Regions from separate parts of the Agromyces cucurbitae genome, predicted to be linked through region 2. Evidence: predicted binding sites of a transcription regulator. Region 2 holds the regulator's gene; each other region holds the start of a gene.
The links. The regulator HrcA, encoded in region 2, represses chaperone genes, less so after heat shock. The targets are predictions, from matches to a motif close to TTNGCACTCGNNNNNNNCGAGTGCNAA.
Positions count from the first base shown of each region.

Region 1 (3,273 bases), on a different contig from region 2:
CACTCGGAAGCCCCGCGCGAACGGCGAGTCGAACGCCGTGTCGGCGGTGAGGTAGGCGATGCCGGGGCTCAGCATCCACGCGCCGTTCGCGCGCGCGAGGTCGCCGATGAGGCGCGCCCGGATGACCGCGCCGTCGGGCTCGTAGACGTAGTCGCCGAGGGGACCGTCGGGGGCGTCCTCGCTGTCGGCCGGCGCGACGAGCTCGTGGGCCGCGTCGCCGCGGATGACGAGCGCCGAGCGCCCGATGCCGGGGCGGGCGAGCGCGCCGAGCCAGACGCCGAGCTCGACGACGTCGCCGTCGACCGAGACCCACTGCGCCTCGGCACCGGCCGGCACGACGTCGCGGTCGGTGCCCGGGCCGAGCTTCACGCCGACGGGCATGCGGTCGGCCAGCCCGAACGCGAAGTCGAGGCTCGGCGAATACGCCGAGGCATCCGCGATGCGCGTCGTGGTGCCGCCCGCCGTGGTGCGCCGCGCCGGGTCGAGCCACGCGCCGTCGATGCCGCCGAGCGCGACGTCCTCGGCTCGCGAATGCAGCACGCGGGCGTGCGGGAATGGCGTGAGGTTGAAGGCCGCGATCGCCGCCGTCACCTCGTCGGCATCGGCCGCCGTGACCTCGAGGTCGATCGCGGCCATCGCGAGCGCGTCGCCGCCGATGCCGCAGCCCAGGTCGGCGACGTGGCGCACCCCGGCACGGGAGAACCGTCCGGCGTGCAGCGCCGCGACCTGCAGTCGGGTCGCCTGCTCGAGGCCCGCCTCGGTGAACAGCATGCGGTCGGCGAAGGGGCCGAACTTGGATGCCGCCTTCGCGCGCAGCTTCGACTGGCTGAGCACGGCCGCGACGAGGCCCGCGTCGTACCCCTGCCGCCGGAGCTCGGCGACGGTCTTCACGATGTCGGCCTTCGAGTCCCATGCGGGGAGGGCGTCGAGCAGTCGCAGCCCCTCGGGGGAGAGCAGTTCGACGAGGTCGGAGCGTTCCACGCGGCAACGCTAGCATCGCGCGGGAGACCCCTGTTCGCCTCGCGTGAACGGCATTGGCACTCACGTTGCACGAGTGCCAGAACGCGCCTAGACTCGCTTTAGCACTCTCGCTCTGAGGCTGCTAACCAGTCTTCGTCAAAAGACGGCATTCGTCTAGAAAAGGGGTCAACCGTGTCGGTTTCCATCAAGCCGCTCGAGGATCGCATCGTCATCAAGCAGGTCGAGGCCGAGCAGACCACGGCGTCGGGTCTCGTCATCCCCGACACCGCGAAGGAGAAGCCGCAGGAGGGCGAGGTCGTGGCCGTGGGCCCCGGTCGCATCGACGACAACGGCAACCGCGTCCCGCTCGACGTCGCGGTCGGCGACAAGGTCATCTACTCGAAGTACGGCGGCACCGAGGTCAAGTTCGGCGGCGAGGACTTCCTCGTGCTCTCGGCCCGCGACGTGCTCGCGGTCGTCGTTCGCTGAGCGACTCGAACCCGGCGCGAACGGCCCGGATGCTTCGGCATCCGGGCCGTTCGCCGTTCCTTGCGGCGATGCGGCCGAGGTGCGCGAGCCCGAGGCATCCGATGTCGAATCGATTCGGCCGGGCCGGCCGGCGGGCGTAGGCTGTATCGGTGAATTCCCGCTCCGCACACGCCGAACACGGCGCGATCAGCCGACCGGGTCTCGGCTACGCGATCTCCGCGTACCTGCTGTGGGGCGTGCTGCCCATCTACTTCATCGCGCTGCAGCCGACCGGCTCGGTCGAGATCGTCGCCTGGCGCATCCTGCTGTCGCTCGTCTTCTGCGCGCTGCTCATCACGGTGACGCGCGGCTGGCCGAAGTTCATCGCGCTCCTGCGCAACCGGCGCGTGCTCTTCACGATGGCCGCGGCCGGCGCCCTCATCTTCGTGAACTGGGAGACCTACGTCTACGCGGCGGTGAACGAGCAGGTCGTCGAGGCGTCGCTCGGGTACTTCATCAACCCGATCGTGACCATCTTCCTCGGCGTGCTCATCCTGCGGGAACGCCTCAATCCGACCCAGTGGGTCGCCGTCGGCATCTCGATGGTCGCGGTCGTCGTGCTCGCCGTCGGGCACGGGCAGTTCCCGTGGATCGCGTTGCTGCTCGCGTTCTCGTTCGGCTTCTACGGGCTCATCAAGAAGCGCGTCGGCCCGCGCGTCGACGCCGTCTCGGGGCTCACGCTCGAGACGCTCTGGCTCGCGCCCGTGGCGGGCGTGCAGCTGTGGTGGATCGCGGCGCAGGAGGGGCTCACGATGGGCGCCTACGGTGCGTGGCACGCCGTGCTGCTCTCGCTCGCGGGCGTCGTCACGGCGGTGCCCCTGCTGCTCTTCGCGGCGGCGTCGCGGCGGCTGCCGCTCATCTACATGGGCTTCATCCAGTACTTCGCGCCGTTCATCCAGTTCATCGTCGGCGTCGCGGTGCTGGGCGAGCCGATGCCGCCCGAGCGCTGGATCGGGTTCGGCCTCGTCTGGGTCGCGCTCGCCGTGCTCACCTTCGACCTGGTGCGCAGCGCCCGGTCCGCGAGGCGCGTCTTCGCCGAACCGGTCTGACGTCGCGCGAGGGCGCGAGGATGGCGGATTCCGCAGCGGATGCCGTCGTATGACGCGGATTTCGTGCGTCCGACCCCCGAAAAGGTGTCGAGCGGGTAACGATCCGGCCGGTGTTACCGGGTTGTGACCGGGGTGACTTGTCTCGGTGGGATGCCCCGGCATACTGTCGATCAACGGCGTCGTTACGGCGCTTGATCGTGTAACGAAATTCCTTCAGTCCCAAGGAGCAACATGAGCGTCTTCGCGAAGGCTTCGGCCAAGCGTTCTGCGCGCGCTGCATGGACGGGTCTCGCCATCGTCGGCGTCAGCACCCTCCTGCTCACCGCGTGCACTTCAGGCGGCACCCCGTCGTCGACCGAGAGCGAGAAGCCCGCCGACACCGGCGACGCCCAGCCCGTCGAGGCCGGCGACCGCGACCTCACGCTGAAGGTCGGCCAGATCGCGCCGCAGTCCGGCACCCTCGCGGTGCTCGGCCCGCCCCAGATCGCGGCCGCGCAGCTCGCGGTGAACGACATCAACGCCGCCGACCTCGGCATCACGGTCGAGCTGACCCTCCGCGACGAGGGCGACAGCACGGTCGATGTCGCGACCGGTTCGGTCACCGACCTGCTCTCGCAGGACGTCGCGGCCATCTCGGGCGCTGCGGCCTCCGCGACGACCCGCAACATCTACGAGCAGGTCACGAGCGCGGGCGTCGTGCTCATGTCGCCGTCGAACACGGGTCTCGACCTGTCGT
Region 1 is NZ_JBYRES010000002.1:757,359-760,631, forward strand. It holds gene AC3RJ6_RS10380 (class I SAM-dependent methyltransferase) at 1-981, opposite strand, end outside; gene groES (co-chaperone GroES) at 1,153-1,449, shown strand; gene rarD (EamA family transporter RarD) at 1,599-2,537, shown strand; gene AC3RJ6_RS10395 (ABC transporter substrate-binding protein) at 2,769-3,273, shown strand, end outside.
Region 1: a site for HrcA is predicted at 1,035-1,061, ahead of groES (co-chaperone GroES). Genes of this name have one in related genera too.

Region 2 (3,273 bases):
GTACGAGGTCAGCAACTGGGCTCGCGGCGACGAGCACCGCTCGCGGCACAATCTCGGCTACTGGCGCGGCGACGACTGGTGGGGCATCGGGCCGGGGGCGCACAGCCACGTGGGTGGCGTGCGCTGGTGGAACGCCAAGCATCCGTCGGCGTACGCCGACCGACTGGCCTCGGGCGTCTCGCCCGCCGTCGGGCGCGAGGTGCTCGACGGGCCGACGCGGGAGACCGAGCGGGTGCTCCTCGCGACCCGGATCCGCGAGGGCCTCGAGATCGCCTCGCTGCACGCGGGCGGGCGGCACGCCGTCGCGGGGCTCATCGCCGACGGCCTCGTCGACGCGAAAGCCGCCCTCTCCGGCGTGCTGACGCTCACGCGGAGAGGGCGGCTCCTGGCCGACGCGGTCGTGCGACGACTCAGCTGACGAACTTGATCGACAGCGGGTAGGTGTACGGCTGGCCCTGGTTGGCCTTCACCGCGGCGATGATGCTGAAGATGATCGTCACGACCCAGACGGCGATGAGGATGAAGATGCCGATGATCACGAACGTCAGGATGCTGCCGACCACGTAGGCGATCGCCATGGTGATCTGGAAGTTCAGCGCCGTCGCGGTGTGCTCGCGGATGAACGGCCCCTTGTCCTTGAGGATCAGGTAGCCGATGAGCGCGGGCACGAAGCTGAAGAAGATGCCGCCGATGTGGATCAGCGTCGCCCACAGCTTCTCGTCGGAGGGGCTCAGCGGCTTGTTCTGCTCATAGGGATTCGCGGGCGGGGGAGGCGGGGTGCCCTCGGACATGTTCTCTCCTTGATCGGGCCGCCGGACGGCGGCGCAGGGTCGGTGTCATGCTGGCACAGACGAGCGCGCCGCGGAAGGGTTCCCGCGGCGCGCTCGGCAATACGTCGGCGAACCGGCTACTTGATGAGCCGGATCGCGAAGGGGTAGCGGTAGTGCACGCCGTCCTTCGCCGTGAGGTAGGCGAGGATCGAGAACACGATCACCGTCACCCAGAGCGCGGTCGGCAGGAGCCATGCGACGTAGCTCCAGAAGCCGAAGGTCACGAGCAGCAGCACCGAGTTCACGATGACGATCGCGATGTACGCGAGCACGGCGGTGATCTGGAAGTTGAGGCCCTCCTTCGCCTCGACGTTCGTGAACGGACCGCGGTCCTTGAACACGAGCCAGATGATGAGCGAGGGCAGCGGTCCGAGGATGCCGCCGAGCTGGGCGAGCGAGCCCCAGAGCACGTCCTGCTCGTGGGACAGCGGAGCCGCGGGCTGCGGCGCGGCGGCGGAGGGCGGGGTGGAGTCGCTCATGGGCAGGCCTTTCGGGCGGGGTTTCGAGGGGGAGTCCGGGCGCGCCGGAGGATGGGCGGCGCGCGGGACATCCATACGGTAGCGCCCGGCCCGGCACGCGGCAACGACGCCGGGTCCAGACGTCTCACCGGATGTCGCGATATGATTGGCAGTCGGGCCGGTCGAGTGCCAACACTCGTCGGGCGGCGGTGCCGACGAAAGCGAGGGTCATGGTCTCCGAACGCAGTCTCGCCGTGCTCCGCGCGATCGTGCAGGACTACGTCGCCTCGCGTGAACCCGTCGGCTCCAAGACGATCGTCGAGCGGCACGCGTTCGGCGTCTCGGCGGCGACGATCCGCAACGACATGGCCCTCCTCGAAGAGGAGGAGCTGATCGCGGCCCCGCACACCTCGTCGGGTCGCATCCCGACCGACAAGGGGTACCGCGTCTTCGTCGACCAGCTGACCGAGGTGCGACCGCTGACCGCGGCGCAGCGACAGGCCATCGAGACGTTCCTCGGCGAGTCGAGCGACCTCGACGAGTTGCTCGCCCGCACCGTGCGCCTCATCTCGCAGCTCACGAAGCAGCTCGCCGTCGTGCAGTACCCCAGCTTCGCGAGCGCCCGCGTGCGCCACGTCGAGCTCGTCGCGCTCGCGCCGACGCGCGTGCTCTGCATCCTCATCGCCGATTCGGGCCAGGTCGAGCAGCGGCTCGCCGAGCTCGCGGAGCCCGTCGACGACGAGACGCTCGCCTCGCTCCGGCACCGGTTGAACGAGCTCGTCGCCGGCACGACGATGACGGATGCCACCGAGCTGCTGTCGGGCGAGATCGACGCCGTCGACCGCCGTCATGCTGCCGTGCTGCACACCCTCGCCGCGACGCTCGCCGACCAGGCGCGACAGCAGCGCAGCGACCGGCTCGTCGTCGCGGGCGCCGCGAACCTCGTGCGCACCGAACAGGACTTCGCCGGGTCGATCCTCGGCGTCATCGAGGCGATCGAGGAGCAGGTCGTGCTGCTCAGGCTCTTCGGCGAGATGGCGACCGACGAGCACGCCGTCGCCGTGCGCATCGGCCGCGAGAACGCCTCGTTCGGGCTCGGCGAGACGTCCATCGTCTCGAGCGCGTTCGAGATCCCGGGTCGCGACATCTCGCGCCTCGGCGTCGTCGGGCCGACCCGCATGGACTACTCCAACAGCATGGCGGCCGTCCGCGCCGTCGCCAGATACCTCTCCCGCACGCTCGGCGAGAACTGACCCGCCGCCGCCTGTTCCGGCGGCGCAATCGAAAGGACAAGCCCTCCGTGGCCGACCATTACGAGGTCCTCGGCGTCTCCCGCGACGCCACCCCCGACGAGATCAAGAAGGCCTACCGCCGTCTCGCGCGAGAACTCCACCCCGACGTGAATCCCGGCGCCGAGGCATCCGAGCGCTTCAAAGAGGTGACGCACGCGTACGACGTGCTCTCCGACCCGAAGCAACGGCAGCAGTACGACCTCGGCGGCGGCCAGGGCGGCTTCAACGGCCAGGGCTTCGGCGGATTCGGCGACATCTTCGAGACGTTCTTCGGTGCGAGCCAGCAGAGCCGCGGACCGCGGTCGCGCCGCGAGCGCGGGCAGGACGCCCTGATCCGGGTCGAGGTCGGACTCGACGAGGTGATCTTCGGCACCCACCGCGACATCGAGGTCGACACCGCCGTGCGCTGCGAGACCTGCCAGGGCTCGTGCTGCCAGCCGGGCACCTCGCCCGTGACGTGCGACATCTGCCACGGCTCGGGCCAGATCCAGCGCCAGGTGCGCTCGCTGCTCGGCAACGTCATGACGTCGAGCCCGTGCGGCACCTGCCGCGGCTACGGCACGATCATCGCGACGCCGTGCGCGACGTGCCAGGGGCAGGGCCGCGTGCGCGCCCGTCGCACCGTGCCGGTCGACATCCCCGCCGGCGTCGACACGGGCGTTCGCCTGCAGATGCCCGGATCGGGCGAGGCGG
Region 2 is NZ_JBYRES010000003.1:576,425-579,697, reverse strand. It holds gene hemW (radical SAM family heme chaperone HemW) at 1-418, shown strand, start outside; gene AC3RJ6_RS13970 (DUF4870 domain-containing protein) at 411-791, opposite strand; gene AC3RJ6_RS13965 (DUF4870 domain-containing protein) at 908-1,309, opposite strand; gene hrcA (heat-inducible transcriptional repressor HrcA) at 1,519-2,541, shown strand; gene dnaJ (molecular chaperone DnaJ) at 2,589-3,273, shown strand, end outside.

Region 3 (3,273 bases), on a different contig from region 2:
GCTCGGCTCCGACTACGCCGAGGCCACGGCCGGCTGATCTCCGTCGAATCGTTGCCATTCTGCGACCATTCGTTGCGAAACCCCCCTTGTGCCCGGGATGCCGCCTCTGTGAGTATCGGGAATTGGTCGCTCGCGCGCGTGCTGCGCCGGCGCCCTTCGGGGGCGTCGTCCGGTGCTCCGACTGAGCCGGCCCGGTACAGGCGACAGGCACGTGCTGATCGACACACTGCAGTTATGGGAGCAACACATGGCGAACGGAACCGTCAAGTGGTTCAACGCTGAAAAGGGATACGGCTTCATCACCGTCGATGACGGCGGCCAGGACGTCTTCGTCCACTACTCCGCCATCGACATGGCCGGGTACAAGGTGCTCGAAGAGGGCCAGCAGGTCGTCTTCGAGGTCGGCACCGGGGCGAAGGGGCCGCAGGCCGAGGCGGTGCGTCCGGCCTGAGCTTCATCCGAGCGTCCCGAACGCGCCGCCCGAGGGGCGGCGCGTTCGGTGTCTCGGGGCGATCCAACCGGCCGATGGCGGCGCGGTGGATCGCGCGGCGTGTCTCGGCGGCTCCGGGGTCGATCGGGCCGTCGTCGTGGCTACGATGACGGCATGGTGAACGGGGTCCGCCCTGGCGCACGACGCGCAGCCGCCGCGGTCGCGCTCGCCGTCGCTGCGCTCGTCATGACCGCCTGCCAGAGCTCGCCGCCCGAACCGACCGAGGTGCCCACCCCGACGGCCGAACCGCGACCGGTCGGCACCTCCGAGCCCGTCGCGATCGCGTTCTCGCCGCTGCGGGGCACGCAGACCGACCCGGCGTCGCCGGCGCACCCCTCGCTCGCCGTCAAGATCGACGACCACGAGGAGGCCCGGCCGCAGATCGCCCTCAACCGCACCGACCTCGTCTACGAGGAGCTCGTCGAGGGCGGCCTCACCAGGTACGTCGCGGTCTGGCACTCGGACGTGCCCGACACCGTCGGCCCGGTGCGGTCGATCCGGCCGATGGACCCCGACATCGTGACGCCGCTCGGCGGCATCATCGCGTACTCGGGAGGACAGGACCAGTTCGTCGCGATGATGATGGCGACCGGGCTCAAGAACATCGTCTTCGACTACGACGAGACCGGCCTCTTCTTCCGCGCCGACGCGCGACCGGGTCCGCACGACGTGATCCTGCGTTCGAAGGAGGCCGTCGCACGCAATGCGAAGCTCGCGCCGCCGCCCGTGCAGTTCGCCTACGGCACGGCCGACCCGCTCGCCGACCCCGACCTGAAGGCGACGCCCACCGAGCGGATCGCGATCGTCTTCTCCGACGCCCGCAATCCGTCATGGGACTGGGACGCCGGCACCACGAGCTGGCTGCGCTCGCAGGAGGGGCAGGCCGACACCCAGGAGGGCGGCGAGCGGGTGCGTGCGACGAACGTCGTCACGATGCGCGTCGACATCGACTGGCGGTACGGCGAAGTGCCGAAGACGGTGATGGTCGGTTCGGGCGAGGTCCAGGTGTCGAGCGCGGGCCGAACCGCGCACGGCACCTGGAAGAAGGACTCGCAGTCGTCGCCGATCGTCCTGACGGCCGACGACGGCTCGCCGCTGCGGCTCGCACCGGGCAACAGCTGGATCGAGCTCGTACCGAAGTCGGGCTCGGTGGAGTTCACCTCCTGAATCGCGCCGGGCCGGCGGCATCCGGGATGCAGGGACCCCCGGTCGACGGGAGGGCTCGTGTTCGCCGCGAGCGTGCGGGAGCGGGCTCCCGCTCGCTTGCACTCCCAGCACGAGAGTGCCAGAATCGTCTTAGCACTCACTCGTTTTGAGTGCTAAACCACGAATCTTTGAAGACGTCCGAGAAGGGACGAGAGACACACATGGCAAAGATCATTGCTTTCGACGAAGAGGCCCGCCGCGGCCTCGAGCGTGGCCTCAACACGCTCGCCGACGCGGTCAAGGTGACCCTCGGCCCGCGCGGCCGCAACGTCGTGCTCGAGAAGAAGTGGGGCGCCCCCACGATCACGAACGACGGCGTGTCGATCGCCAAGGAGATCGAGCTCGACGACCCGTACGAGAAGATCGGCGCCGAGCTCGTCAAGGAGGTCGCGAAGAAGACCGACGACGTCGCCGGTGACGGCACCACGACCTCGGTCGTGCTCGCCCAGGCGCTCGTGCGCGAGGGCCTCCGCAACGTCGCCGCGGGCGCCGACCCCATCTCGCTCAAGCGCGGCATCGAGAAGGCCGTCCAGGCCGTCGAGGCCGAGCTGCTCTCGAGCGCGAAGGAGGTCGAGACCAAGGAGGAGATCGCCGCCACGGCTTCGATCTCGGCCGCCGACGAGCAGATCGGTGCGCTCATCGCCGAGGCGATCGACAAGGTCGGCAAGGAGGGCGTCGTCACCGTCGAGGAGTCGAACACCTTCGGCACCGAGCTCGAGCTGACCGAGGGCATGCGCTTCGACAAGGGCTACCTGTCGGCGTACTTCGTCACCGACCCCGAGCGCCAGGAGGCGGTCTTCGAGGACCCGTACATCCTGATCGTCAACAGCAAGGTCTCGAACATCAAGGACCTGCTGCCCATCGTCGACAAGGTGATCCAGACCGGCAAGCAGCTGCTCATCATCGCCGAGGACGTCGACGGCGAGGCGCTCGCGACCCTGATCGTGAACAAGATCCGCGGCATCTTCAAGTCGGTCGCCGTCAAGGCCCCGGGCTTCGGCGACCGCCGCAAGGCGCAGCTCCAGGACATCGCCATCCTCACGGGCGGCCAGGTCATCTCGGAGGAGGTCGGCCTCAAGCTCGAGAACGTCACCCTCGACCTGCTCGGCCAGGCCCGCAAGGTCATCATCACCAAGGACGAGACGACCATCGTCGAGGGTGCCGGTGACGAGGAGGCCATCGCCGGTCGCGTCGCGCAGATCCGCAAGGAGATCGACAACACCGACAGCGACTACGACCGCGAGAAGCTCCAGGAGCGCCTCGCCAAGCTCGCCGGCGGCGTCGCCGTCATCAAGGCGGGCGCGGCCACCGAGGTCGAGCTCAAGGAGCGCAAGCACCGCATCGAGGACGCCGTCCGCAACGCGAAGGCCGCCGTCGAGGAGGGCATCGTCGCCGGTGGTGGCGTCGCCCTCATCCAGGCCGGCAAGACCGCCTTCGAGAAGCTCGAGCTCACGGGCGACGAGGCGACCGGTGCGAACATCGTCCGCGTCGCGATCGACGCGCCGCTCAAGCAGATCGCGCTCAACGCGGGCCTCGAGCCGGGCGTCGTCGTCGACAAGGTGCGCAACCTCCCGACC
Region 3 is NZ_JBYRES010000002.1:926,826-930,098, forward strand. It holds gene AC3RJ6_RS11085 (LytR C-terminal domain-containing protein) at 1-37, shown strand, start outside; gene AC3RJ6_RS11090 (cold-shock protein) at 248-451, shown strand; gene AC3RJ6_RS11095 (DUF3048 domain-containing protein) at 605-1,657, shown strand; gene groL (chaperonin GroEL) at 1,858-3,273, shown strand, end outside.
Region 3: a site for HrcA is predicted at 1,787-1,813, ahead of groL (chaperonin GroEL). Genes of this name have one in related genera too.